DNA from 2 places in the Bradyrhizobium sp. 22 genome. Region 1 is predicted to be linked to the other one. Evidence: riboswitches for the same ligand, from Rfam matches in the RefSeq annotation. Region 1 holds a riboswitch; the other holds the start of a gene.
What was found. Region 1 has a riboswitch for S-adenosylmethionine ahead of K410_RS0133755 (O-succinylhomoserine sulfhydrylase). Riboswitches for the same ligand answer to the same signal wherever they lie in the genome.
Positions count from the first base shown of each region.

Region 2: another riboswitch for S-adenosylmethionine. It lies ahead of metX (homoserine O-acetyltransferase MetX); the one in region 1 lies ahead of K410_RS0133755 (O-succinylhomoserine sulfhydrylase).

Region 1 covers NZ_KI519400.1:1,753,335-1,767,953, reverse strand. Annotated here, with positions in the region: gene argF (ornithine carbamoyltransferase) at 1-52, shown strand, start outside; gene K410_RS0133780 (Hsp33 family molecular chaperone) at 329-1,348, shown strand; gene apaG (Co2+/Mg2+ efflux protein ApaG) at 2,248-2,640, opposite strand; gene K410_RS0133770 (OpgC domain-containing protein) at 2,843-4,093, shown strand; gene K410_RS0133765 (SGNH/GDSL hydrolase family protein) at 4,093-4,875, shown strand; gene K410_RS0133760 (SGNH/GDSL hydrolase family protein) at 4,888-5,880, shown strand; gene K410_RS0133755 (O-succinylhomoserine sulfhydrylase) at 6,059-7,246, opposite strand; SAM riboswitch at 7,322-7,401, opposite strand; gene K410_RS0133750 (2'-deoxycytidine 5'-triphosphate deaminase) at 7,482-8,618, shown strand; gene K410_RS0133745 (PAS domain S-box protein) at 8,759-9,175, shown strand; gene K410_RS0133740 (hypothetical protein) at 9,280-10,332, shown strand; gene K410_RS0133735 (MATE family efflux transporter) at 10,498-11,934, shown strand; gene K410_RS0133730 (hypothetical protein) at 11,931-12,401, opposite strand; gene K410_RS0133725 (SRPBCC family protein) at 12,515-12,916, opposite strand; gene K410_RS0133720 (VOC family protein) at 13,067-13,426, opposite strand; gene K410_RS0133715 (helix-turn-helix transcriptional regulator) at 13,483-14,322, opposite strand; gene K410_RS0133710 (methylated-DNA--[protein]-cysteine S-methyltransferase) at 14,333-14,619, opposite strand, start outside.
Region 2 covers NZ_KI519399.1:1,158,517-1,173,135, forward strand. Annotated here, with positions in the region: gene K410_RS0106775 (cell division protein FtsX) at 1-641, shown strand, start outside; gene K410_RS0106780 (YdcF family protein) at 714-1,418, shown strand; gene K410_RS0106785 (lysophospholipid acyltransferase family protein) at 1,465-2,238, shown strand; gene K410_RS0106790 (gamma-glutamylcyclotransferase) at 2,235-2,843, opposite strand; gene K410_RS0106795 (DUF2125 domain-containing protein) at 2,954-4,138, shown strand; gene K410_RS0106800 (prephenate/arogenate dehydrogenase family protein) at 4,255-5,190, opposite strand; gene hisC (histidinol-phosphate transaminase) at 5,187-6,284, opposite strand; gene K410_RS0106810 (chorismate mutase) at 6,321-7,169, opposite strand; SAM riboswitch at 7,327-7,406, shown strand; gene metX (homoserine O-acetyltransferase MetX) at 7,497-8,702, shown strand; gene metW (methionine biosynthesis protein MetW) at 8,705-9,367, shown strand; gene K410_RS0106825 (alpha/beta fold hydrolase) at 9,506-10,369, opposite strand; gene K410_RS0106830 (TIGR02594 family protein) at 10,585-11,253, shown strand; gene K410_RS0106835 (MOSC domain-containing protein) at 11,371-12,159, opposite strand; gene clpB (ATP-dependent chaperone ClpB) at 12,398-14,619, shown strand, end outside.

The DNA.
Region 1 (14,619 bases):
CCTGCACGCGCAGAAGGGCATCTTGGCCTGGTGCTTCGACGCGGTGAAGTAGCCCGGGCGAAAAAGCAGTGGCTGCGGTGGCCGCCGCATCCACCATTGTCGTCCCGGACAAGCGCCGCACAGCGGCGCGCCGATCCGGGACATAACCACAGGCCGTGGTTTGGCGAGGACTGGGAGTTGCCACCTCGCAGGATGACGTGGTTATGGGTCCCGGGCTCGCGCGCTGCGCGCCCCGGGACGACACCGGGTTTGCTGTAGCGTTGTGCACCCTCATCGCATCGGGAACGCGCCCCTTCCATTTCCCACCTCCGACCCCAGATAGAGCGCCATGGTTTCCCAATCTCCTGACATGAAGACCGGGTCCGAAGGCCCGGTTCGCGCGCCATCCGCAGTTCCGATCGATGACGCCGTGCTGCCCTACGAGGTCGATGCGCTCGACGTGCGCGGGCGCCTGGTGCGGCTTGGCCCGGCGCTCGACGACATCCTGACCAAGCACGATTATCCCGCGCCCGTCGGCAAGCTGCTCGGCGAGGCCATCGTGCTGACGACGCTGCTCGGTTCGGCACTGAAATTCGAAGGACGCTTCATCCTCCAGGCCCAGACCGACGGTCCGGTGTCGTTCCTGGTGGTGGACTACCAGGCGCCGGATCGCCTGCGCGCCTATGCCCGCTTCGATGCCGCGCGTCTCGGCGAGGCCCAAGAATCCGGCATGCGTTCCGGCGCGCTGCTCGGCCGCGGTCATCTCGCCATGACCATCGACCAGGGCCCCGACATGAGTCGCTACCAGGGCCTGGTCGCGCTCGACGGCGGCAGCCTGGAAGACGCCGCCCACGAATATTTCCTGCGCTCCGAGCAGATCCCGACCAAGGTGCGTCTGGCGGTCGGCGAGGAATGGCGCTCCAGCGACGGCGGCAAGCATCGCTGGCGCGCCGGCGGCATGCTGATGCAGTTTCTGCCGAAGGCGCCGGAGCGCGCGCGGCAGGCGGACTTGCATCCCGGCGATGCCCCTGACGGCGTCGAGGTTCATGCCGTCACCGAGGACGATGCCTGGGTCGAGGCGCGTTCGCTGATCGAGACGGTCGAGGACGTCGAGCTGATCGATCCCGAGCTGTCCGGCGAGCGGCTGCTGTTCCGCCTGTTCCACGAGCGCGGCGTGCGCGTGTTCAATCCGCTGGTTCTTAAGGCGCAGTGCTCCTGCTCGCGCGATGCGGTCGCCGCGATGCTCAAGAGCTTCTCGCCCGACGATCGCGCCGCGATGGTCAAGGACGACAAGGTGGTCGTGACCTGCGAGTTCTGCTCGTCGGTCTATCAATTCACCCCGCACGAGGCCGGCGTGGAAGACGCGTGAGCGACATCGTCGCCTCGTAGCCCGGATGGAGCGAAGTGTAATCCGGGGCCGCTCGCCCGGCATCTCGCATCGTCCCGGATTACGCTTGCGCTCGATCCGGGCTACGGCACCGTGCCTGTGTCGGCCTCTGTCAATCCATCAGCGCGAAAATATTCCACTTTACCGAAATTCGGAAATGGCGTATGTGTCGCTCATCCCGGCTCAACCAGGAGGGGCGATCTCGAGGTCGTCTTGATCGCGAGCCGGGCTTGCGGTGGACGCGGCAGCGTCGGCACGAGAGGTGCGGGCAGGGCGGGTAGTCCCTGTGAGCCCGTAACCGCGTGCGGACGAACGGCGCTGCTAGGCTTCGTCTCGCCTGTAAGTTTCCGGCTCTGTCGACGGAGCCAGGAAATACTGCGGCGAAAGGGCGGGCCGTGCGTACGGCAAAACCGTGTGGTCCTGGCCGTCGTTGCTACGGTCAAGTCCAGCGGAGATGCGAGCGAGCCCAACCGGGCAGACTGCATCAATTCGCGGGGCGAGGGAGGCCAGAAGGACATTCGGCTCCCGGGAGAGCGCGGCATAAGCCGTCCGACCATCGCGCAGGGAAGGCCGAGTGATCGGCACCACCTGTATGCTGCTGTGCGGTTCTTCTGCGTGTGCATTTTGCGCAGCAGACCGCGGGTGCGTTGTCAGCACCCGGCCTTCCCTGCGCCCTCTTGGATTTGAGGGTGGAGACGCAAGCAAAGCTCGGGCGAAATCGGCCGCGAGAACAAGAAGGCGTGTCTGCAAGCTGAGCTGCCCGCCACAAGCTCGATCTCGTAGGATGGGTAGAGCGCAGCGAAACCCATCGCCCTTCCGCGAGCAGATGCGTGATGGGTTTCGCTGCGCTCTACCCATCCTACTTGACGGCGTCGTCGCCCCTAATTCAACACCCGCTTGCTGTCCGGGCTGTCCAGCGAGAACGCCGGCACGTCGATCTCGAAGCGCTCGCCGCTTTCGCTGACCATCTGGTAGCGGCCGGTCATGAAGCCGGAGGCGGTCGAGAGCGGGACGCCCGAGGTGTATTCGAAGCGCTCGCCGGGGGCCAGGATCGGCTGCTCGCCGACCACGCCCTCGCCCTTCACCTCCTGCTGGCGGCCGGAGGCGTCGGTGATGATCCAGTGCCGCGTCTTGAGCTGCACGGTCTCCTCGCCCGAATTGGTGATCACGATGGTGTAGGACCAGAAGTAGCGGGAGCGGTCGGCCGACGACTGCTCCGGAACAAAGTTCGGCTCGACGGTCACTTCGATGTGGCGGGTCACGGCGCGGTACATGGCTGCTACCATAGCGAAATCCGGCTCCGGAACCAAACGCCCTGGACGGCTTTGGCGACATCGTCCCGCCAGAATTCGAAGGGAATGACACCCCAGGGAAGGCACCGGCAAACCCCCATGGCACCCGGCCGCTTTGTGGGGTAACGACCGGACCGGTACACTCCTTGACACGCCGCGATTTGCGGAAGGTTTTTGCGCCCCGATGACCATTGCCGACCAAGTGACGGGATCGACGATCACGGGAACTGCCGCATCTGAGGGGACGAAGCCGCGTGCGAGGGCGCCGGCCATCACGCTGCCCGCCATCGGCGAGCGCGAGCTCCGGCTCGACCTGTTCCGCGGGCTCGCGCTGTGGCTGATCTTCATCGACCATCTGCCGCCCAGTGTGTTGACCTGGTTCACGATCCGCAATTACGGCTTCAGCGACGCCACCGAGATCTTCATCTTCATCTCCGGCTACACCGCCGCCTTCGTCTACGGCAGGGCGATGCTGGAGAGCGGCGTCGTCATCGCCACCGCGCGCATCCTGCGCCGGGTCTGGCAGATCTACGTCGCCCACGTCTTCCTGTTCACGATCTTCCTCGCCGAGATCTCCTACGTCGCGACCAGCTTCGAGAACCCGCTCTACACCGAAGAGATGGGCATCATGGATTTCCTCAAGCAGCCCGACGTCACCATCGTGCAGGCGCTGCTGCTCCGCTTCCGCCCCGTCAACATGGACGTGCTGCCGCTCTATATCGTGCTGATGCTGGCGCTGCCGTTGATCCTGTGGTCGATGAAATGGCGGCCCGACGTCACGCTCGCCCTCTCGGTCGTGCTCTACGCGGTGACCTGGGAGTATGATCTGTATCTGTCGGCGTATCCGAACGGCTTCTGGGCCTTCAACCCCTTCGCCTGGCAATTGCTGTTCGTGTTCGGTGCCTGGTGCGCGCTCGGAGGGGCGCGCCGCATGTCGCGCATTCTGTCGTCACGCGTCACGATGTGGCTGGCGATCGCCTATCTCATCGCGTCGTTCTACGTGACGCTGACCTGGTACGTGCCGCAGCTCTCCCAGTTCATGCCGAAGCTGGTCGAGCAATGGATGTATCCGATCAACAAGACCGATCTGGACGTGCTGCGCTTCACGCATTTCCTGGCGCTGGCGGCGCTCACCGTGCGCTTCCTGCCCCGGGATTGGCCGGGCTTGAAATCGCGCTGGCTGCGACCATTGATTCTATGCGGGCAGCATTCCCTCGAGATCTTCTGCCTCGGCGTCTTCCTGGCCTTTGCCGGCCATTTCATCCTCGCCGAAGTCTCCGGCGGCGCGGCCATGCATGCGCTAATTAGTCTCTCCGGGGTGCTGATCATGTGGGGCGTAGCCTGGGTGATTTCGTGGTACAAGCGCGTGGCTGACAAGAGCGGTACGAAGACCAAGAACGCCGCCGGCAACGCCGACCTGGCGGGAGGGGGCTGATGAAGGCGAAGGTTCTCCTGAGCCTGATCCTGCTATGCGGTAGCCTCGCCGCGCCCCTGGCGCGCGCGGGCGATGCTGCGCCTGCCGCCACCAATAATGCGCCCGCAGCCTGTGAGCTGCCGTCCTATCTGCTCACCAGCGAAAGCCGGCTGACAAAGGTCGCCGATGCGCTCAAGGCCGGCAAGCCGCTCGACATCCTGGTCATCGGCAGCCGCTCGACCACGATTCCATCCTCGGAGAGCAGCTCCTATCCGGCGCGAATGGAGGCGATCCTCAAGGAGAAGCTGCCGGCGTCCGAGGTGGTGCACGTCTCCGTAGAAATACAGAGCAAGAAGACAGCAGAGGAGACCGCGTCTACCTTCGTTAAGCTGATGGAAGCAAAAGCGCCTACTTTGGTGATCTGGCAGACCGGGACCGTGGATGCTATTCGATCCATCGATCCCGACGAATTTCGTAGCGCGGTGACCGAGGGGGTTGTTGCGCTGCAAAATGCAGGGGCTGACGTCGTCTTGATGAACTTGCAATACAGCCCGCGTACGGAGACCATGATCTCGGCGCCGCCTTATCTCGACAACATGCGGGTGGTGGCGCAGGAGCACGACATTCCGCTGTTCGATCGCTTCGCGATCATGCGGCAGTGGAATGACCAGGGTCAGTTCGACCTGTTCAGCCCGTCCCGCGGGCCCGAGCTGGCGAAACAGGTCCATGATTGCCTTGGCCGGGCGTTGGCACAGTTCGTGATCGACGCAGCCCGTGGGGAGCCGGCCCAGCAGCAAAATTGAGGTCTAGCGTTAATGAGTTCTCTCCGCCCTTTTTGCCTGACGGCATGGCTGGCCGCGCCTGCAGCCGCAGTGCTGCTGTCGCTGCTGCCGGCCCCGCAATCGCAGGCCCAGACGCCGGCCATGCAGGCGACACCCGCCCCCGCACAGTCGGCTGATCCCGCGCCGGCCTCGCCCTCCCAGACCGCCGTCGCCGCGACCTCGCCCGAGCAGCGCGGCATCACGGCGCGTGCCATCGACAAGGTGAAGCAGGCCGCCAAATCCGCCAGCGACATCTTCAACCGCGTGCCCTGCCAGCCGCCGAAGGGTGGCTCGAAGGCGATGGGCTCGCTGCCGCACGTCGCGGGCAAGCTCGTTGCCGGGCTGCCCGTCGTCATCGTCGCGTTCGGCTCGTCCTCGACTCAAGGATTCGGCGCGAGCTCGCCGGAGTTCAATTACCCCAATCGTCTCGCCGCGCAGCTGCGCCGGCACTATCCGACCGCCGACATCAGCGTCATCAATGCCGGTGTCGGCGGCGAGGACGCGCCTGAGATGATGAAGCGCCTTCAGACGCAGGTGATCGACATGCATCCGGATCTCGTGATCTGGCAGGTCGGCACCAACGCCGTGCTGCGCAATCTCGATCCCGGCGAAACCGCCAAGATGGTGGAGGACGGCATCAGCCGCATCCAGGCCGCGGGCGGCGCCGACATCGTGCTGGTCGATCCGCAATATTCGCCGGCCGTCAACCAGCGGGCCGAGAGCGCCGGCAAGATGGTGAAGCTGCTCAGCAAGGTCGCCGAGCTCCGTCACGTCGGAATCTTCCCGCGCTTCGAGGTGATGCGTGACTGGCACGAGAAGCAGGCCATTCCGGTCGAGGGCTTCGTGATCGCCGACGGCCTGCACATGAACGATTGGGGCTATGCCTGCTTCGCCCAGCTGCTCGGCGACGACATCATCCGCTCGGTCGGCCAGATCAAGCTCGGCGTCAACGTGCCCGCGGACGTGCGGACGTACCGGCCGATGTGAGAGGTCTGCTTCACCCTCCCCTGGAGGGGGAGGGTCGATCGCGCGCAGCGCGAGCGGGGTGGGGTGATCTCTCCACTCGGGCACTGTTGGATGTGGAGAGACCGTCACCCCACCCCGTCTCACATTTCGCTGCGCTCAATGTGAGCCGACCCTCCTCCTCCAGGGGAGGGTCAGCGCTTCACGCCTTCTCCAGCGCCGCCGTCAGGTCCTCGATCAGATCGTCGGCATGCTCGAGCCCCGCCGAGAAGCGAATGAAGCCTTCGCCGATGCCGAGCGCGGCGCGGTCTTCCGGCTTCAGGCGCTGATGCGTCGTGGTGGCCGGATGCGTGACGAGGCTCTTGGCGTCGCCGAGATTGTTCGAGATCCTCGCAAGCTTCAGCGCGTTGAGCACGCGGAACGCGGCCGCCTTGCCGCCCTTGACCTCGAAGCCGACCAGCGTCGAGCCGCCGCGCATCTGCTTCTTCACCAATGCGGCCTGCGGATGATCGGCGCGGCCGGGATAGACCAGCCGCGAGATCTTCGGATGGCTCGCCAGCACCTCGGCGATGCGCGAAGCGGTCTCGGTCTGCGCACGGACCCGCACGCCCAGCGTCTCCAGGCCCTTGAGCAGGACCCAGGCGTTGAACGGCGAGATCGACGGCCCGGTCTGGCGCATGAAATTGTGGATGTGCTCGGCGATGAAGGCTTCCGAGGACAGGATGATGCCGCCGAGGCAGCGGCCCTGGCCGTCGATGTGCTTGGTCGCGGAATAGACCACGACGTCGGCCCCGAGCGCGAGCGGGCTCTGCCAGATCGGGGTTGCGAACACGTTGTCGACGACGAGCCGCGCACCGCCCTTGTGCGCGATCTCGGCGATGGCGGGAATGTCGAGCACGTCGAGCGTCGGGTTGGTCGGGCTCTCCAGGAAGAACGTCTTGGTGTTGGGCCGCAGCGCGCGCTGCCATTGGTCGAGATCGAGCCCGTCGACCAGCGTGGTCTCGATGCCGTAGCGCGGCAACAGGTCCTGCACGACGTAGAGGCACGAGCCGAACAGCGCGCGGGAGGCCACAACGTGATCGCCGGCCCTCAGCGGCGCCAGGATCGCGGTCGTCACCGCGGCCATGCCGGTCGCCGCCGAGCGGGCGGCTTCGGCGCCTTCGAGCTCGATCATGCGGCGTTCGAACATCGCGATGGTGGGATTGGAATAGCGCGAATAGATGAAGCCGGGGTCCTCGCCCTTGAACCGCGCCTCGCATTGCTCGGCGGTGTCGTAGACATAGCCCTGGGTCAGGAACAGCGACTCCGAGGTCTCGCCATATTGCGAGCGCAGGGTGCCGGAATGAACCAGGCGGGTTTCGGGGCGGTAGTTGGCGGTCGACTTCGACATAGGGTACCTCCGACATGACCGCCTCGTCGAAAGCGGTCACAAAAAAACCGGCCTGGATATCTCCACGGGCCGGGATCACAGAGGTCCCCGGCCTGTTTAGCGACTTATTTAACGTGGCTGCAAGCCGGCCGGCTCAAATCACCACGGGATAAGTGATGCTCATATTCGGCAATGCCCTTTCCGTCAAGGCGTCCATCGGATAGCCGTAAAAGACCTGTATTTCCGGCATGTCCGGATGCATTTGACCCCTGATGAGGACCCCCGGTTGACGTTCACGGTCGCGCCCGACGCCAATGGTATCCTGCCCGACCGCATGATCGCGGCGATGGCGGAGGCGGGGCTCATCCGGCCCGCCTACGACTTCGTCGAGAGCCAGATCCAGCCGGCCAGCCTCGATCTGCGTCTCGGCGACATCGCCTATCGCGTCCGCGCCAGCTTCCTGCCCGGTCCCGGGGCCACCGTCGCCGAGCGCATCGACGAATTGAAGCTGCACGAGTTCAGCCTCGCCGACGGCGCGGTGCTGGAGACCAACTGCGTCTACATCGTGCCGCTGCTGGAAAGCCTCGCGCTGCCGCCGGAGATCGTCGCGGCCGCCAACCCCAAGAGCTCCACCGGCCGGCTCGACGTCTTCACCCGCGTGATCGCCGACGGCACCCGCCGCTTCGACATGATCGGCGCCGGCTATCACGGTCCACTCTACGCCGAGATTAGCCCGAAGACGTTCCCGGTGCTGGTGCGCGAGGGCTCGCGCCTCAGCCAGGTGCGCTTCCGCACCGGTGATGCCATCCTCAACGCCGACGAGCTCGACGGCTTGCACGCTGCCGAGCGTCTGGTCGATGTCGACGATGCCGATCTCTCCGGTGGCGTTGCCGTCTCCGTCGACCTGTCCGGCGAGAAAGCGGGCGGCTTCGTCGGTTATCGCGCCAAGCGCCACACCGGCGTCGTCGACGTCGATCGTCGCTCCGGCTACGCGGTGGAGGATTTCTGGGAGCCGATGTCGGCCCGTCCCGACGGCAGCCTGATCCTCGATCCCGGCGAGTTCTACATCCTCGCCTCCAAAGAAGCCGTGCAGGTGCCGCCAGACTACGCCGCGGAGATGGTGCCGTTCGATCCCCTGGTCGGCGAGTTCCGGGTGCATTACGCCGGATTCTTCGATCCCGGCTTCGGCTATGCCGGCGCCGGCGGACAGGGCGCGCGCGCCGTGCTGGAGGTGCGCTCGCGCGAAGTGCCGTTCATCCTCGAGCACGGCCAGATCGTCGGCCGTCTCGTCTACGAGAAGATGCTGGCCCGACCTGATGCGATGTACGGCCAGCGTATCGGTTCCAACTACCAGGCCCAGGGCCTCAAACTATCGAAGCATTTTCGGGTGTAGCCCGATCCTGTAGCCCGGATGGAGCGAAGCGAAATCCGGGGCAGTCTCACTTGTGGCGCGATCCCGGATTGCGCGGAGCCTGTCATCGGGCGGCGCTCCGCGCCGACCCGGTGGCTTTATCCGGGCTACGAGGTGAGCATATGACCAATCAATCCGAACTCGATGCAAGGATCGCCGAAGGCGTCGCGGATGCGCTGATCTATTCGGATCGCTCGGGAACGATCATGCGCTGGAACGGTGCCGCGGCGGCCCTGTTCGGCTTCTCCGCTGCGGAAGCGCTCGGCCAGAATCTCGACCTGATCATTCCCGAGCATCTGCGCGCCGCGCACTGGAAGGGCTTTGAGGCCGCGCTCGCCAGCGGCAGCATGAAGCTTGCGGGCAAGCCGACGCTGACTCGCGCGCTGCACAAGAGCGGACGCAAGCTCTACATCGAGATGACGTTCGCCCTGGTGCGGGATTCCGCCGGCAACGTCCTCGGATCCGTGGCGATGGCGCGCGATGTCACCGAGCGGGTCGAGCGTGAGCGCGCGGCCAAGGCGCCGCCGCAAACTTCGTGATGCGGAATTGACGGGCCATCGCGCAGGGCGCCCTGCACGGGCGTGATGTTGCCTGCCGCGGGGTGCGGTGACACACTCGATCGAAACAACGATCGGGAGCGAACATGGCCGCCGCTTTGGACGCCGCGCAGGAAGCCCAATGGAAGCGCTGGCGCGCGGTCGCCGACCTCTATCACGCTTATTTCACCGGGCTCATCCTCACCGTCGTCACGCGGCGCGGCACCGCAGGCGCCGCCGAGTTCGTCTTCCGCGTGTTTCGCCGCCAGCAGCAGGAGCGCTTCCTGCCGGGCCTCGCGAAGCTCGGGATCGATCATCTGCCGCCGGCGGTGGCGGCCGCGCAATATCACTATCTCTCCAACTGGATCGGCGGCGTGCATGTCGAGTACATGTACGAGAGCGACGTCAAGGCCTGGATCCGCTACCCGCCGCCGCGCTGGATCTGGAAGGGCACCGCGATCTGCGGCGTGCCGGGCGAGGTCTCGCGCGCGATGCTGCGCGGCTGGCACGCCAACAATGGCGCAGCCCTCGGCGATCTCAGGCTCGGCTTCGTCTGCACCAAGCAGAGCGTCGACGGCCAGGACGGGCTGGAAGGCTACTATCACCAATACGATCATCCGCTCGAGCTCGATCAGCGGCTGGTGTTCGCGCGCCACCTCGAAGCGCCGCTGTTCGATGCGAAGACCGCGCCGGCGCTTCCCGTGGCGAGCTGGCCGAAACCGCGTCTTGAAAAAGCCTATCGCAATTACGCGATGGAATATGTGCGCACCGCGGCGCCCGTCATGGTGCAGCTGTTCGGTCCTGAAGACGCCGGCTACCTGCTGCGCCTCACCGGCAAGCTGATCGGGATGCAATATTTCGACGACGTCGCGGCCGCGCTGGCGATGAGCCGCGGCGGGGCAAGCGAATTCGCCGCGTTCCTGAACGCGCTGCTTGCCGCGCAGGATGATGCGGTCGAGACCGCACGATCCGAAGGTGCCTTCGAGGTCCGCCAGCAGACGTGGAAGCTGATGGACGACGTCGCTGACTATCACCCGGTTTGCGCCAAGGTGCTGGAGGGGCTGTTCGAAGGCCTCGCCGCAGGCTGCGGGCGGCATATCGCCGTGCATCTGCGCCCCGCCGCTGGTTGCCGTCCGCCATTGGTCTGGTCGATCGAGTAGCCCCGCCCATCGGAATGCGCTGCCGCAGGGCACGCCTGCATCGGGCGTAGGAGGAATCGGCCATGGCCGTGCTAACAAGCCTCCCGGCGCGCCCCTGCGCGAACAATTGATTGCCACACCCAAGCATTACCGCGCCGCAAAGGGCGCCCCGGGCCCGGAGAGGATATGTCCGACATCGCCGAAATCCCGGTCGATGAGCAAGAGCGTCCGCTGCCGCCGCCGGTGCGAAACGCGCTTGTAGACGGGCCGATCCTGCGCACGCTGCTCAGCCTCGCCTGGCCCAACGCGATCGCGCTGTCGGCCGGCACCTGCACGGTGATCGCGGAAACCTCCTATATCGGCCGGCTCGGCGTCGAGGCGCTGGCGGCGATGGCGCTGGTGTTCCCGGCCATCATCCTGACCATGACGATGTCGGGCGGCGCCATGGGCGGCGCGGTGGCGTCCGCCATTGCACGCGCCCTCGGTGCCGGCGATCGCGAGCGCGCCGGCACGCTCGCCGCGCACGCGATCCTGATCGGCATCAGCTTCGGTCTCGTCTTCATGCTGGGCATGCTGATCTTCGGGCCCAAAGTGCTGGAGATGCTCGGCGGCCGCGGCGATGTGCTGACCCATGCAATTGCCTACACGCAGGTGTTTTTCGGCGGCGCCGTGCTGCCCTGGCTGCTCAACACCATGGCCGGCGTGCTGCGCGGCACCGGCAACATGAAGCTGCCCTCGTTCCTGATTATCAACTCCGCGGCCTGGCAGATCGTGCTCGGCGGCACGCTCGGCCTCGGACTCGGTCCGGTGCCGCAATTCGGCATGCGCGGCGTCGCGGCCGGCGCGCTGATCGCCTATTCCATGAACATCGGCATCATGGCCTGGTACCTGTTCTCCGGGCGCGCGCGCGTCACACCGAAGCTGCGCGGCCTGCGCATCCAATGGGCGATGTTTTTCGACATCCTCAAGGTCGGCGCCATCGCCTGCTTCTCGCCGCTGCAATCGGTGCTGACGATCTCGATCTTCACCCACATGCTGGCGCAGTTCGGCACCACGATCCTCGCCGGCTACGGCATCGGTGCGCGGCTCGAATTCCTGCTGACCTCGATCGCGTTCTCGTTCGGCATCGCCTGCGTGCCGATGGTCGGGATGGCGATCGGCGCCGGCAATATTGCACGCGCCCGGCGCATCGCCTGGATCGCCAGTGCGGCGGCCTTCGTCGCCGTCGGCGCACCGGCCTGTGTCGTTGCGATCTTCCCCGACCTCTGGATCGACATCTTCACCGACAGCGCGGAAGTGCGCGCGGCGAGCCATCAATATCTCTCGACGGTTGGACCGTTCTACGCCTTTTTCGGCATCGCCACGACGATGTATTTCTCCTCGCAAGGCGCGGCCAAGGTGATCGGGCCGGTGCTGGCGCAGACGGCGCGGCTGGTCTACATCTCGGCCGTCGGCTGGTGGCTGTCGACCCATGAGGCCACCGCGCAGAGCTTTTTCTGGCTGGCCGCGAGCTCGATGGTCGTGCTCGGCCTGCTCTCATCCTCCAGCGTCGTGCTGACGCGCTGGGGACCGCGCGGCGGCAAGCCTGCGATCAGGCCAGCGCTGTCGGGTGCCGTCGACTAGCGATGCTTATGGCGGCGATGGCTGCCGCCGCCGCCGGTATGGGCGAGCCGCATCAATTGCGGGATCATCGCCATCATGTCGCCGCCACCAGCGCCGCCGAGCATGCCCATGATGTCGCCGCCGCCCATGCCGCCGAGCCCGGTCGGCACATAGCCGCTTCCGCCCACCGGCGTGTAGCCGCCGTAATTCGGCGCGCCGAAGCCGCCGCCGCCCATCATGCCACCAAGCCCGCCGCCGTTCTCCATCATGCGGCTCATCATCGGGCCCATGGTCTGCATCATCATGGCGAAGCGGCGCTTGCCCATCTTCGCCTTCATCATCTCCAGCATCGGCGCCATCTGGGTCATCATGTCCTCGCCGCCGCCTCCGCCGAATCCGGCGAGTTGCGCCTTCGCCGGCGTGCTTGCGGCGGAAAACAGCAGCAGCACGGCGGCCGCCTGGCAGATCACCTTGTCCGCACCTCTCATGGCATGCTCCTCGCGTGCGCAGCCCCGCCGGGACAGCGGGGCCAACCGGACGCACGCCGCGATGGTTACGGCCGGCGAGGGCGGAGCTCTGTGCGAAAACTCACAGAGGGCGGTCAGGCCGCGGCAGGCGGAAACGCCTTGTGCAGGCCGATGACGGCGTCCTTGGTCTGTTCCTGGACGTAAGCTGCAAGCTCGTTCGGCAGCATGTCGATGGTCCACACCAGGCGGCATCTCCGCTCGCCGTCGGCGATCACCTGCACCGCGGCGCTGTAGTGCTTCAGCCGTTCGTTGCTGATGGCGTAGACGAGACGCCGGCGCGCGTCGTCGCAATCGACCAGCACCTCGCGTGCCACCGAACCATTGGCGAAGGTGACGATGCGCGCATCGCCGTCGCGCGTGCAGGCGGTGACGAAGCCGGGCACCAGCCGTTCATGCAGCGCGCCGAAATCGCGCACCGCGTCCCAGACGTCGTTCGCGGGGGCGGGTAGGGGGATATCGTTGTGGATGGAGGCCATGGGATCAGTATCCTTGATTTCGATTGGTCGACACCGCAAACACCGTCATTGCGAGCGCAGCGAAGCAATCCAGCGATGTTTCCGCGGAGACAGTCTGGATTGCTTCGTCGCAAGAGCTCCTCGCAATGACGGAGCCGGCGGTCGGAGCGCTTAGCTACAAACCGCCTCGACATTGTTGCCGTCGGGATCGATCAGGAAGGCCGCGTAATAGGTTGGGCTGTAATCCTTGCGCGGTCCGGCGCCGCCGTTGTCGCGGCCGCCGCTCTTCAGTCCTTCGCTGTGGAACGCCTTGACCGCGTCATGGCTGCCGGCGCGAAACGCGATGTGCGCGCCGTCGGCCTTGCGGCCCTTGTTGAGGTGCAGCCACAGCGCCGGCGCATCCTTCGGCCCAAAGCCGGCATAGCCGTCGCCGCTGGAGCACAGCACGTAGCCGAGCGGCGCCAGCACCGCGGTGTAGAAGCGCGTCGCGGCGTCGAGGTCGGCAACGCGAAGTCCGATGTGGTCGTACATGTTCGTCTCCATGTGCAAAGCGCGCCGAAACTGGCGCGCGCCGGAGACGAAGCTAGTCAGTTGAGGGCAAGCTGCTCTTGGAGAATCTTGCGCATCCCCTTCGAGGCCTGGCGGAATTTGGTCGGCGATACGCCGGCCGCGCGGTGGAAGGTGCGGACGAAATTGGAGAGATCGCCGAAGCCGACGTCATAGGCGACGTCGGTCACCGTGATGTCGTCGTCCGCGAGCAGCCGTGCCGCGTGCCGCAGCCGCGAGCGCACCAGATATTGATGCGGGGTGACGCCGAGCACGCTCGAGAACAGCCGCAGGAAGTGGAACGGGCTGAGGCCCGCCTGCTTGGCGGCCTGCTCGAGATCGACCTCGGCGTGGGAATTGTCGTCGATCCACAGCGCGGCCTCCACCGCGCGGCGGCGGTCGCGCGCATTGGGCGTGGCCGGCTTGCGCGGCTTGCCCGAAACGACGTTGACGAAGCGGCCGGCCAGGATCTGGCCGACCTCGTCGAGGCCAATGTCGCTGTTGCCATCTGCCGCCGTCTGGGCGAGCTCGCCCAGCACCATCAATTCGGGCAGCGGCGGCGTGGCGCCGACCCGCCAGATCTCGCGCCGTCCACCGAGGGCATCGACCATGTCCTCGCCGAAGAAGAATCCCAGGCAGACGTCGCCGCTGACATGCTCATGGGTGCAGGTGTATTCCTCGCCGGGCGCGCCGACCAGCATCGAGCCCGCCACCAGCTCGAAGAACCCGGCGCGGCAATTGCAGCCGAAGCTGCCCGATCGGACATAGGCGATGGAATGCCCGGTGCGGCATTCGGCAAACGGCGTATCGTCCGGTCCCGCGTCGCAGCGAAACTCACAGACCGTCATCGATTGTGTCGTCAGCAGCGTGGTCGCGTCCATGCCGCCTTATCTAGGTGGACGGCCTCGGCGGAGCAACGGGCAGCAGCACCTCGAACAGCGTCTTGCTGGCGACGGGATGGGCGCCCTCCAGCGCCAGCAGCCGCCGCTTGGAGATCACCCCGCCATAGGGCGAGAGCCGGTCGGTGTAATTGCCGGCCTCCAGCACCCGGTGGCAGGGCACGATCAGCATGTAGGGATTTCTGGCGATCGCCTGCGCCACCGAATGCGCCGCGCCTGAGGCCCCCAGCGCCTTGGCGACCTCGTGATAGGTGCGCGTCTCGCCGCGCGGAATCGAGC
Region 2 (14,619 bases), on a different contig from region 1:
AGCCGTTCAGCAAGGAGGAGAGCGGCAAGCTGCTCGAACCCTGGCTCGGCACCGGGCTGTCGATGGACGATCTGCCGGTGCCGCGCATGATCATCGCGCGCGTGCAACCCGGCACGCCGCTCGATCTCGAGGCCTTGCGCGCACGGGTGAACCAGGTCGCGCCGGGCGCCAGCGTCGACGACCATCGCGCCTGGATCGAGCGGATGCGCTCGATGACCAACGCCACCGTGCTCGCCGGCCTCGGCATCCTCGCGCTCGTCATCGTCGCCACGATCATCTCCGTCTCGTTCGCGACCCGCGGCGCCATGGCGGCGAACCGCCCGATCGTCGAGGTGCTGCACTTCGTCGGCGCCGGCGACCGCTACATCGCCAATCACTTCCTGCGTCATTTCCTCAGGCTCGGCCTCGAGGGCGGCGTGATCGGCGGCGGCGCCGCCATGCTGGTGTTCGGCTTCTCCGAGTCGATCGCCGGCTGGTTTTCCGGTACCCCCGTCGGCGACCAGTTCGCCGCGCTGCTCGGCACCTTCTCGCTGCGGCCATCCGGCTACATCGTGCTTGCGGTCCAGGCCGTGCTGATCGGCGCCATCACCGCGGTGGCCTCGCGCCAGACGCTGTTCGCGACCTTGAACGACGTCGACTAGGGTTGAGATACCGGACTCCACTTCGCCTCAAAACATCCTAAAATCAGTCAGGGAAGGGATCACCGACATCGCATGACCTCGCCGACCGACGATCGATCGCCGAAACTGCCGCGCGGCTGGCTGCGCGCGGCAATCGTGTCGGCGATTGCGCTGGCCTTCGTCGGCGCCGCGGCGGGCTTCGTCGTGTTCCTGTCGCAATTGCGCGGCGCCGAGATCGCACCGAGCCGCAAGGCTGACGGCATCGTGGTCCTGACCGGCGGCTCTTCGCGGGTCTCGGATGCGATGGCGCTGCTCGCCGCCGGTTACGGCAGGCGACTGTTGATTTCCGGCGTGCACCCGACCTCGACGGCGAACGACATCTCCAGGACGTTGCCGGAGAACCAGTCCTTCATGACCTGTTGCGTCGATCTCGACCGCACCGCGCTCTCGACCCGCGGCAACGCGGCGGAGGCGCGGCGCTGGGCCGAAGGGCGCCGCTTCAAGTCGCTGATCGTGGTCACTTCGAACTACCACATGCCGCGCGCGCTGGTGGAATTCTCGCATGCGATGCCGGAAACGGCGCTGATCCCGTTCGCGGTGGTCGGCGAAAAATGGCGCGAGGAGCCGTGGTGGACCTCGGCGTCCACCTTGCGGCTGCTGCTGTCGGAATATGTCAAGTACCTCGCGGCCGAGCTCAGGGTGCGGCTGGAGGATTTCGGGATTGACCTTTCGCCCGAGATATCGGAGCAGCCTGCAGGTCGGCAACCAAAGCGGCCCGCCACCGCCCAAGCCAATTGACGTGCCAATTGAGACGCCAGTTGACCGGTAAATTGATGGACCATCGATGTTCCTGATTTTCCTGCGCTCGCTCGTGTTCAACGTGCTGTTCTACGCCGTGCTGGTATGCCTTGCGATCGTGGCGCTGCCGACCTTCGCATTGCCGCCACGCGCCATGCTGACGGTCGCCGAATGGTGGGCGAAGGCGACGCTGGTCCTGATGCGGGTGGTCTGCAACATCAAGGTGGAATTCCGGGGGACGGAGAAGATTCCGCAGGGGCCGTTGGTGATCGCGGCGAAGCACCAGTCGTTCTGGGAGACCTTCGTGCTGCCGGGCTTCTTCGACCGCCCGATCTTCATCCTCAAGCGTCAGCTGATGCAGATTCCGGTGTTCGGTCAGTTCCTGGTCAAGACCGGCATGATCGCGATTGATCGCAATGCCGGCGTGAAGGCGCTCCTGGACATGACCCGGCGGGCGCGCGAGGCGGTGCGCAGCGGCCGGCAACTCGTGATCTTTCCGGAAGGCACGCGCCGCGCGCCCGGCGCGCCGCCGGATTACAAGACCGGCTTTGCGCAGATCTATTCGTCCTGCGGCGTGCCGTGCTTGCCGGTCGCGCTCAACTCCGGCCTGTTCTGGCCCCGCCGCACCTTCCTGCGCTATCCCGGCACGCTCGTGGTGGAGTTCCTCGATCCGTTGCCGCCGGGCCTGCCGAAAGACGAGTTTCTCTCCCGCGTGCAGACGGCCATCGAGGATGCGACCGGCCGCCTCGTCGAAGCTGGCCGCAAGGAGCAGGAGCAATTGATCGGCTCGGCGCCGAGCTACAGGCCGGCAGAGGGCTAGCGGCTTTCGCGGTCTTCGTTTTGACCCGCGTGCAGAGAATGCGCATCGCCATGCAGCATCAATGCAAGCTGGTGCAGCTGCGTGTCGCGAAAGCCTTCGGCTTCGATCGCCTTCACCGTCGCGGTGACATAGTCGCGGTTGGCGCCCGACTGGCCATGGCCCTGGAGGACATGGCGGTGCTGCTCGGCGAGCGAGAGACGGCCGGCATATTGCGCATGGCCGCGGTCGACGACATAGGTGAGCGCGGAGACGCGCTGGCGCGCGTCGTTCTCCAGCCACACCGAGCGCATCACCTCGCGATAGACCGAGGTGACCTGCTCGCGCGCGCGCAAGTAAGCGACGACCTCGGTGCGGTTCTTTTCAGCGACGCGGAAGGCGATGCCGCGGCAGGCGCCGCCGCGATCGAGCCCGAGCACCAGGCCCGGCTTCTCCGGCGTCCCGCGATGCACGAAGGAATAGACGCAGAGCGCGCGATGCTCGCCGACCAGCCGCGCCGGGACGCGCTCCTCGAAGTCGAAGCCCGGCCGCCACATCAGCGAACCGTAGCCGAACACCCAGAGGTCGCCTTTGGCGGTGGTGACGGAGGGGAGGGTGATTTCCGACATTTCGGGCACGGCTACCAGAATGAAGGTCCCAAGCGAAGCGAATTCTCCGCCTTTCGCCGCAGCCGCACCACGCTTACATTTGCCTGAATCTGGGATCAAAGGGTCGCCGCATGTCCAATATGACCGTTGCCGCAGGCCGCCGCTCCCGTTGGGGCCTTTTCGCCGCACCCATTCTCGTCGTGATCCTCGCCGTCGCGTGGAGCTGCTTCTGGTTCTATGCGGCCTCGCGGGCCGAAACGGCCGCAGACGCCTGGCGGGCGCAGGAGGCCAAGTCGGGCCGCATCTATGATTGCGCCAAGCGCTCGATCGCCGGCTTCCCGTTCCGCTTCGAGATCCAGTGCTCCGGCGCCAGCGTGTCCCTGGTCTCGCAGAATGCAAGCAAGACGCCGTTCACGGCCAAGCTCGACAACATCCTGGTCGTCGCCCAGGTCTACGATCCCAAGCTTGTGATCGCCGAATTCTCCGCACCCGCGACGCTGACCGACGGCGTCACGCAAAACACCTTCGTGGTGAACTGGAGCAAAGGCCGCAGCAGCGTGGTCGGCCTGCCCTCGGTGCCGGACCGCGCCTCCATCGTGTTCGACGATCCCTCGCTCAACCGCCTCGACGGCAGCGTGCAGGTGCCGCTCGCGCGCGCCAAGCAGATCGAGCTGCACGGCCGCCTCGCGGACGGCTCGCCGGCGGATCATCCCGTGCTCGAGACCCTGCTGCACGTCGCGCAGGGCAGCATCCAGGGCGTTCATCCCCTGCTCGCCGAGCCGTTCGAGGCGGATACGCGCGCCAAGGTCACCGGCCTCTCCGACCTCACGCCAAAGCCGTGGCCGCAGCGCTTCCGCGAGATGCAGGCCGCCGGCGGTCACATCGAGATCGTGCAGTCGCGGATCCAGCAGGGCGAGATGATCGCGGTTGCGGCCGGCACGCTTGGCCTTTCGGCCAACGGCCGGCTCGACGGCGAATTGCAGATGACGGTGACGGGTCTCGAACGCGTGATCCCCGCGCTCGGCATCGAGAAGATGCTGGAGGAGGGCGTGCCGCAGGCAACGCTCGACCGCGTCGCGCCCGGCGTGAAGTCGCAGGACCTCACCAATCTGTTCGGCGCGCTCGATCGCGCCGTTCCGGGCCTCGGCAAGGTCATCAAGCAGAACGCCAATGCCGGTGTCGCCGCCGGCATCAACTCGATCGGTAGCGAGAGCACGCTCGAAGGCAAGAAGGCGCGCAGCTTCCCGCTGAAATTCGTCGACGGCGCCGTGCTGCTCGGCCCGGTCAAGGTCGGCCAGATCCCGCCGCTGTATTGACTTGCCGTCATTCCGGGGCACGCGTAGCGTGAACCCGGAATCTCGCGCATCAATTTCGGGATTCCGGGTTCGACGCTGCGCATCGCCCCGGAATGACGGAAGATGAGGAGGCGCCTCTACGGCTTCTTCAGCGCCGCCAGCGGCCGGCCGAAATCCGGCGCGGCCGAGTCCTGGCCGATCTCGACGATGCCGCGGCGGATGGCGCGGGTGCGGGTGAAGTGGTCGAACAGCGCCTCGCCGTCGCCGCGACGGATCGCGCGCGTGAGCTTGGCGAGATCCTCGGTGAAGGTGCCGAGCATCTCCAGCACGGCCTCCTTGTTGGCGAGGAAGACGTCGCGCCACATCGTCGGATCGGAGGCCGCGATGCGGGTGAAGTCGCGGAAGCCGCCGGCGGAGAACTTGATGACCTCCGACTCCGTCACCTGTGCCAGCTCATCGGCGGTGCCGACGATGGTGTAGGCGATCAGATGCGGCAGATGGCTGGTGATGGCGAGCACGAGATCGTGATGATCCGGCGTCATCACCTCGACCTTGGCACCCATCGCCGCCCAGAACGCCCGCAGGCGGTCGGTCGCCGCGGCATCGACACCTTCGGGCGGGGTCAGGATGCACCAGCGGTTGATGAAGAGCTCGGCGAAACCAGAATCCGGCCCCGAATGCTCGGTGCCCGCCACCGGATGCGCCGGCACGAAATGAACGGTCTTCGGCAGATGTGGCGCCATGTCCCTGACGATGGCGCCCTTGACCGAGCCGACATCGGAGACAACAGCGCCGGGCTTCAAATGCGCGGCAATCTCCTGCGCCACCGGCCCGCAGGCGCCGACGGGAATGCAGAGGATGACGAGATCGGCATCCTTCACCGCTTCCGCATTGGTCGCCACCACCTTGTCGACGATGCCGAGCTCCATCACCCGCGCGCGCGTCTTCTCCGAACGCGCGGTGGTGACGATCTCGCCGGCCAGGCCCTGGAGCTTCGCAGCGCGCGCAATCGAGCCGCCGATCAGGCCGAAGCCGATCAGCGCGACGCGCTGGAAGTGCACCTGCTCGCTCATTTGCCGCCCAAGAAGTCGCGCAAGCCGTCGACCACGAGGCGGTTGGCCTCCTCGGTGCCGATGGTCATGCGCAGCGAATGCGGCAGGCCGTAGTTCTTCAGGCCGCGCAGCACGAGGCCGCGCCTGGTGAGGAAGGCGTCGGCGTCGTCGGCGGTCCTGCCCTTGTCGGTCGGGAAATGGATCAGCACGAAATTGGCGACGCTCGGCGTCACCTTCAATCCGAGCTTGCCGATCTCCTCGGTCAGCCAGTTGCGCCAGGTCTCGGTGAACTGCTTCGACATCGCCTGATGCGCGGTGTCCTCGATCGCGGCGACCGCGGCATACATCGCCGGCGTCGACACGTTGAAGGGACCGCGGATGCGGTTGACGGCATCGATGATGTGCTCGGGGCCGAACATCCAGCCGATGCGGAGCGCAGCGAGGCCGTGGATCTTGGAGAAGGTGTGGGTCACCACCGTGTTCTCGGTGGTGGCGACGAGCTCGATCCCCATCTGGTAGTCGTTGCGCGAGACGTAGTCGCAATAGGCGGCATCCAGCACCAGCAGCACGTGCGAGGGCAGGCCGGCGCGCAGCCGCTTGACTTCGTCGAACGGGATGTAGGTGCCGGTCGGGTTGTTGGGGTTGGCGAGCCAGACCAGCTTGGTCTTCGGCGTCACCGCCTTGAGGATGGCATCGACGTCGCAGGTGAGATCCTTCTCCTGCGCGATGACGTTCGTGGCGCCGACCGCCATGGTCGCGATCGGGTAGACCAGGAAGCCGTGCGTGGTGGAGATCGCCTCGTCGCCGTGGCTCAGATAGGTGTGGGCGAGCAGATTGAGGATCTCGTCCGAGCCGGCGCCGCAGATGATGCGGTTGGGGTCGAGCCCGAAGGAGCGGCCGATCGCCTCGCGCAGCACGCGCGAGGTGCCTTCCGGGTAGTCTTCCAGGTGGTCCGCCACGCGCTTGAACGCCTCGATCGCCTTGGGCGAGGGCCCGAACGGCGTCTCGTTGGCGGAGAGCTTGAACACCTTGCGGCCCGGTTCGGCGACCGGGCTCTTGCCGGGCGTATAGGGCGCAATATCGAGAATGCCGGGATTCGGCACGGGGCGGGACATCTTGAACTCCGAAAATGGCAGGGCGTGGCGCGTGGTTTACGATTTCGCCCCGGTCGGGGGCACCGTATAGCGCGTTGCGTGGCTGCCGACGAGGGCCACGGAGCGCACCGAGGCCCCCGCCTCGATCAGGGCAGCCCTGATTTTGTCGATGCTGGTCGTGCTCGTGACCGAGACCAGCAGCGCCGCGCCGTCGAAGGCGGTATCGGGGACCGCCACGATTTCGGCGAGTGGCGACAGGGCGCGCGCGACCTCGGCGTTCCATCCGGACACGCGCACGCTGAAGGTCTCGACCTCGGTCACCAGAGCGCTGTCGGGGACGCGCGAGATTGCGAACACCGGCAGGGCGGCCGGATGGTCGGCACGCTCGATGAAAGGCATTCGCGCAATGATCTTCGGCGCGCCGGCGGCTTCCAGCTCCAGCCACCACGGCGTGCGGCTCGACGTCGCCGAGACCAGCGCCAGATCGCCCTTGGATCTCGCCACCGCCTCGACCGCGGCCTGCGCGCTGAAATGCGCGACGTAAGGCACCGTGAAACCGAAATGGAAGCGCGCGGAATCGCGCATCGCCGGCTCGCTCACCGAGATGTCGGCATGCACGGAGAACGGCGCCTGCACATAGGTGAAGGTCGAGATGATGACGCGCCAGATGCTCTCGACCGTGTCGAGCGGCAGGATGCCGCGATGACGCTGCACGATCTCGCGCATCATGGAGGCCTCGCGCGCCGGGCGGAACGCGGAGCCGACCTCCTGGGTCTGCTTCACCTGGATCAGGCGGTCGATGATGTCGCCGCGCTGCATCAGCAGGCGATGCATGGCCTCGTCGATCGCATCGATCTCCTTGCGCAATTCCTGCAATGATGGCGGCGCGGGCGGACGTTGGGACATGTCTGGCTGTCGATCGTTTCGAATGGGGGATGTCCTGATTAGGCAGTCGGGACGGCGAAAGCAAAGAGAAATGACGTCCTTCTCCGTCGACGCGGCAGAGGCGAATTGAGCCGATCCGGGCCGCGACTTGACGAAAACCGCCCAAGACGGTAGCTTTTCCCCGTTCCGTGGTCATTTGAGCCGGCCGGCTTGCAGCCACGTTAAAAAACTCGCTAAACAGGCCGGGGACGCTTCCGATCCCGGCCGAACCTATCGTTCAGGCCGGGTTTTTCATGGCCTGATGCAAGTGGCGGTCAGCGTTTGATCGCAAACGAGGTCGATGGTCAGATGGGTGGCGTCAAGTCGATACCGAGTCCTGCGATCAGCGCCGACGAGCGGTCGCATGAGGTGGATCATCCGAGCTCGCAGGTTGCGCATTTCGGCGCCGAGCAGCCGCTGCGGCTCGATTGCGGCGTCGATCTCAGCCCGTTCCAGATCGCCTACCAGACCTATGGCGAGCTCAATGCCGATCGCTCCAACGCGGTCCTGATCTGCCATGCCCTGACCGGCGATCAGCATGTCGCCAATGTCCATCCCGTCACCGGCAAGCCCGGCTGGTGGGAAACCCTGGTCGGCCCCGGCCGTCCGATCGATCCAAAGCACTACTTCATCATCTGCTCCAACGTGATCGGCGGCTGCATGGGCTCGACCGGGCCGGCGTCGATCAATCCCGCCACCGGCAAGGTCTGGGGGCTCGATTTTCCCGTCATCACCATCCCCGACATGGTGCGCGCGCAGGCCATGCTGATCGACCGGCTCGGCATCGACACATTGTTTGCGGTGGTCGGCGGCTCGATGGGCGGCATGCAGGTGCTGCAATGGACCGCGGCCTATCCGAAGCGCGTGTACTCCGCGCTGGCGATCGCCTGCGCGACGCGGCACTCGGCGCAGAACATCGCCTTCCACGAGCTCGGCCGCCAGGCCGTGATGGCCGATCCCGATTGGCACGGCGGCGGCTATGCCGATCACGGCATCCATCCGCATCGCGGGCTCGCGGTGGCGCGGATGGCGGCGCACATCACCTATCTCTCCGACGCGGCGCTGCATCGCAAGTTCGGCCGGCGCATGCAGGATCGCGAGCTGCCGACCTTCTCGTTCGACGCCGACTTCCAGGTCGAGTCCTATCTGCGCTACCAGGGCTCCTCCTTCGTCGAGCGCTTCGATGCCAATTCCTATCTCTATCTGACGCGCGCGATGGACTATTTCGACATCGCCGCCGACCATGGCGGCGTGCTGGCGAAAGCGTTCGCCGACATCAAGACCCGCTTCTGCGTCGTCTCCTTCACCAGCGACTGGCTGTTTCCGACCTCGGAATCGCGCGCGCTGGTGCATGCGCTGAACGCTTCTAGCGCGCGGGTGTCGTTCGCGGAGATCGAGACCGATCGCGGACACGACGCCTTCCTGCTCGACGTGCCCGAATTCTTCGACATCTCCCGCGCCTTCCTACAATCGGCCGGCAAGGCGCGCGGGCTCACCGGCAAGAAGGACGGCTAGCGATGTCTGTACAGGAAGTGCTGCCGCTCGGCGGCCTTGCGGCGGGGCAGTCCGGCCAGTTTCGCGCCGATCATCTCCTGGTCGCCGAGATGGTCAAGCCGGGCTCGAAGGTGCTCGACGTCGGCTGCGGCGAGGGCGATCTGTTGCAGCTGCTGGAGACGCGCGGCATCGACGGCCGCGGCATCGAGCTGTCGCGCGAGGGCGTCAACCGCTGCGTCGCCAAGGGCCTCGCGGTGGTGCAGGGCGATGCCGACACCGACCTCGTCAATTATCCCGACGACGCCTTCGACTACGTGATCCTGTCGCAGACGCTGCAGGCGACGCGGCAGCCGCGGGTGGTGCTGGAGAATCTGCTGCGCATCGGCCGAAGAGCCATCGTCTCGTTCCCGAATTTCGGGTTCTGGAAGATGCGGCTCCAGCTCCTGGTCGGCGGCCACATGCCGCGCACCGAGAACCTGCCGGCGACCTGGTACGACACCGCCAACATCCACTTCTGCACCATCAAGGATTTCGTGCAGCTCTGCGACGAGATCAACGTCAAGATGGAGCGCTCGGTGGCGCTCGATCTCTACGGCCGCCCGGTGCCGCTGAACCTGCCCTGGTGGGTGTGGAACATGTTCGGCGAGCAGGCGGTGTTTCTGCTGAGCCGGGGTGGGGGGAAATAGCCTCTCTCCGTCAATTCCGAGGCGATGCGAAGCATCGAGCTAGGATGCGCAATTGCGCATCCGAGAATCCATCGTGCCACAGCGTTTGCGGCCTGATGGATTCCGGGCCTGCGCCTTCGGCACATCCCGGAATGACAGCTAGTGTGGCACCAGCGAGCGCGGATCCCGCGCCGGCCAGCGCCCCGCTTCCACCAGCGTCACGAACCGCTCGACGCTATCATTGAACAGCGCGGGCTCTTCGAGATTGAGCACGTGGCCGGACTTCGGAAACATCGCGAGCCCCGCCGCGGGAAGGTGCTTCTTCAGGAACAGGCTCGGGCCCACGCACGGATCGTCCTCGTCGCCGCAGATAATCAGTGCCGGCGTCGTCGTCTTCCTGATCGCATCGGTCATCGTGTAGATCGACGGCCGCCCACCCTGGAAGCCGCGCATCGTGCGCGCCGAACCCTGGGCGTCGTGACGCGCCAGCGCGGCATAGAAATCGGCGTGGCCGCGCGGATCCTTCACCAGGAAGGGAATCCGGCTCGGCGCCTCGCGCGTGACTTTGGCGACCTCCACCGAGCCAAGCGTCTCGAACTGCTCGGCATTGGCGCGGCATTGCTGGCGCCAAGCCGCCAAATTCTCCAGCTCGGAGCCCGAGCCGACGCCGGCCAGCGTCATCGACAGCGCGCGCTGCGGCGCGTTCAATCCGATCTGCAGCGACGAATAGGCACCCATCGACAGGCCGACGAGATGCGCGCGCTCGATTCCGAGATGATCGAGCACCGCGAGGGCGTCGCTGTAGAAATGCGTGTAGCTGTAGACCTCGCCCTCGGGCACGTCCGACGGCGTATATCCGCGCGCCGAATAGGTGATGCAGCGGTGGCCGCGCGAGAAGTAACGCATCTGCGGCTCCCAATTGGTGTAGTCGGCCGCGAACTCGTGCAGAAAAATGATCGGCGTTCCCTGACCCGCCTCTTCGAAATAGATGCGGACGTCGTCCCTGGTCTTGGCGTGGGGCATTAACCGTTTCCCTCTGTTCAAGCCGCCTTTGCAGGATCGCAGTTAATGCTGTTGTCCGCAATGCGGCAGCATCCTCCAGTGTCGGCACAAAATCATCGCAGCTATTCGCGGGCTACCCGCGTCTTTTTCTCGCCACATCCGGCGGCTTAACGGCCGGACGGATGTCGGCTCTTGCACGGGCCGGCGGGAAGTGGGGTGTCAACGAAGGATGAAGAATGTTTGAGTTGTTTGCGTCTCGCCTGTCGCGTTGTGTTGTTGCGCTGGCGATCTTCTCCGCGGCTCTTGCCGCATTCGCTTCTCCGGCCTCAGCGCGGCCGCATCATCGTCATAGCGCAGAGCGGCACGCTCACGTGCATCACGTCAGACATCATCATCACCGCCATCATGCACGCAGTTCGCGCTTCGAGCGCAGCGCTGCGCAGCTGCAGGCGAGTGGCTTCGGCAACAGTTTCGCAGCCTATGATCCGAACGCCAATGGCGGCACGGCCAGCAACGGCATGTCCAATTCTGCCACGAGCAGCGGCGGCTTTGGTGGCGGCTCGGGCCTTGTGTCCGAGGCGCGCCGCTACATCGGCGGCAATCCGACCGGGCGCGGCAGGCTGTGGTGCGCGCGCTTCATGAACATGGTGCTGCAGCACACCGGTCATCAGGGCACCGGATCGGACATGGCGAGCTCGTTTGCGCGCTACGGCACGCGCGTCTCCGGTCCGCAGGTCGGCGCCATCGCGGTGATGTCGCGCGGTCGCCGCGGCGGCCATGTCGGCATCGTCACCGGCATCGATGCGCAGGGCAATCCGATCATGATCTCCGGCAACAACGGCAACCGCGTCCGCGAGGCGCCGGTCTCGCGCGGGAAGATCTATGCGTATGTGATGCCGAATTGAGCCTCGTCATTGCGAGGAGCTCTTGCGACGAAGCAATCCAGACTGTTTCCGCGGACGCATTCCTGGATTGCTTCGCTGCGCTCGCAATGACGGAGCGTGTTGAGCCAGCGCAGAAGCTCACACCAGCCTCGGCTCTTCCACCGCCACCGCATCGCCCACGCCGATCTCGCCACCTTCGATCACCTCGGCGTAGATGCCGCAGTCCATGTGGCCGAGATGGCGCGAGAGCGTCGGCGGGATCTCGAGATCGCGCTTGGCCGTCACCGGGTCCACATTGGTGGCGGGGCAGCGGACGATGCGCTTGACCACCTTGAGCCGCGCCTGTCCGATCGCAAGCGTCTGGCCGACGAGATCGAGCTCCGACCAGGCCGGCCAGCCCTTCACGTAGAGATTGGCGCGGAAGCGCAGCGGATGCACGGCGGTGCCGCCCAGCATGGCCTCGATGGCGCGGACACTGCCGAGATTGATGATGGAGACCACCTTGCGGGCGACGTCGGAGAAGCTGTGGTCGCGGCCGGACAGCAGCTTCGGCGGGCCCTTGAGTTCCGGCTGAAAGTTCTCCGCGACGTAGCGCTCGATGGCCGCCCGCCCGGCCGCGGTCTCCAGGTCCCCGCTGGCGACGACCTGACCGCCCTTGCGGATGGTCAGGACATTGCTGGCGTCGTCGAAATGGCTGTCGAGCTCGGCCAGCCGCTCATTGCGCGCCAGCATCAGGAACTGGATCTTCGGCTTCCATTCGGGGGCTTCAGGATCGAAACCGCTCGGACCGTTCTCGATGGCGTAGCGGCGGTCGGCGGGCAGGGTCTGGCCCGGTCGCAAGGGGACGCGGCGCAGCGGCTCCGGCGTCAGGCCCTTGACCGGGTAGCGGTAGAGGCCGGTGATCTCGGCGGTCTGGCTGGCTGTCATGCCGCTACTTAGAGGATTCGGCCGGCCCGCGCCAAGCAGCCGAGAAGCGCACGAAATTGTGAACGCGCCTCTTTCCTTCCACCGGACCGCTTCCCACATCTGCCTCAGGCCGGCGCCAAGCCGGCAAAAGACCATCGTTCCCGCTTGAGAATCCTCAATGCGGTCAGTCGAAACCCAATGAAGATGCCGTATTGGGGTGCCTGAGAGGGCCCCAAGGGCAGGCCGAGGGACAGAAAAGATGAACATCGAGAAATATACCGAACGCTCCAGGGGCTTCATCCAGTCCGCGCAGTCGCTTGCGATGCGCGAGGGGCATCAGCAGTTTTCGACCCTGCACATGCTGAAGGTCCTGCTGGACGACAATGAGGGGCTGGCTGCCGGCCTGATCGACCGCGCCGGCGGCAATTCCCGTGCAATTCTGAAGGCAACCGAGGACGCCCTCGGCAAGGTGCCGAAGGTTTCCGGCGGCGGCGCCGGCCAGATCTACCTCGCACCCGAGCTTGCCCGCACCTTCGACGCCGCCGAGAAGGCCGGCGAGAAGGCCGGCGACAGCTTCGTTACCGTGGAGCGGCTGCTGCTCGGCCTGACGCTGGAGAAGTCCAGCGAGGCCGGCACGATCCTGAACAAGGGCGGCGTCACCCCGCAAAACCTCAACGCGGCGATCGAGGCGCTGCGCAAGGGCCGAACCGCGGACTCCGCGACCGCCGAGAACGCTTATGATGCGCTGAAGAAATATGCCCGCGACCTGACCCAGGCGGCGCGCGATGGCAAGCTCGATCCGGTCATCGGCCGCGACGAGGAGATCCGGCGGACCATCCAGGTGCTGTCGCGCCGGACCAAGAACAATCCCGTCCTGATCGGTGAGCCCGGCGTCGGCAAGACCGCCATCGCCGAAGGCCTCGCCCTGCGCATCGTCAACGGTGACGTGCCCGAGAGCCTGAAGGACAAGAAGCTGCTGTCGCTCGATCTCGGCGCGCTGATCGCCGGCGCGAAATATCGCGGTGAGTTCGAGGAGCGGCTGAAGGCCGTGCTGCAGGAGGTCACTGGCAGCGAGGGTACCTTCATCCTGTTCATCGACGAGATGCACACGCTGATCGGCGCCGGCAAGGGCGACGGTGCGATGGACGCCTCCAACCTGCTCAAGCCGGCGCTCGCGCGCGGCGAGCTACACTGCATCGGTGCGACCACGCTCGACGAATATCAGAAGCACGTCGAGAAGGACGCCGCGCTGGCGCGGCGCTTCCAGCCGATCTTCGTCAGCGAGCCCTCGGTCGAGGACACGATCTCGATCCTGCGCGGGCTGAAGGACAAGTACGAGCAGCACCACGGCGTGCGGATCACCGATTCCGCGCTGGTGGCGGCGACAACCCTGTCCAATCGCTACATCACCGATCGCTTCCTGCCCGACAAGGCGATCGACCTGATGGACGAGGCCGCGGCCCGGCTGAAGATGCAGGTCGATTCCAAGCCGGAAGAGCTGGATTCGCTCGACCGCGAGATCATCCGGCTCAAGATCGAGCAGGAAGCGCTGAAGAAGGAAACCGATCCCGGCTCCAAGTCCAGGCTCCAGACGCTGGAGAAGGACCTGGTCGAGCTCGAGGAAAAGTCGGCTGCGCTGACGTCGCGCTGGAGCGCGGAGAAGAACAAGCTCTCCGACGCCCAGAAGCTGAAGGCCGAGCTCGACGGTCTGCGGGTCGAGCTCGCCAACGCGCAGCGGCGCGGCGAATTCCAGAAGGCGGGCGAGCTGGCCTATGGCCGGATTCCGCAACTGGAGAAGCAGCTTGCCGATATCGAAGCCAAGGAGAACACCGGCGAGATGGTGGAGGAGGCGGTCACCGCCAACCACATCGCGCAGGTGGTCTCGCGCTGGACCGGCGTGCCCGTCGACAAGATGCTGGAAGGCGAGAAGGAGAAGCTCCTCAAGATGGAGGAGCAATTGGCGCAACGCGTCGTCGGCCAGGCCGAGGCCGTGCGTGCGGTCGCAACCGCCGTCCGCCGCTCGCGCGCAGGCTTGCAGGATCCTAACCGCCCCACCGGCTCGTTCATGTTCCTGGGGCCGACCGGCGTCGGCAAGACCGAGCTGACCAAGGCGCTCGCCGAGTACCTGTTCAACGATGAGACCGCGATGGTCCGCCTCGACATGTCCGAATACATGGAGAAGCACTCGGTCTCGCGGCTGATCGGCGCGCCTCCGGGCTATGTCGGCTATGACGAGGGCGGCGCGCTTACCGAAGCGGTGCGGCGCCGGCCTTACCAGGTCGTGCTGTTCGACGAGATCGAGAAGGCGCATCCTGACGTCTTCAACGTCCTGTTGCAGGTGCTCGACGACGGCCGCCTGACCGACGGCCAGGGCCGCACCGTCGACTTCCGCAACACGCTGATCATCATGACCTCGAACCTCGGGTCGGAGTATTTGGTGAATCAGCCCGAGGGCGAGGACACCTCGGCCGTGCGCGAGCA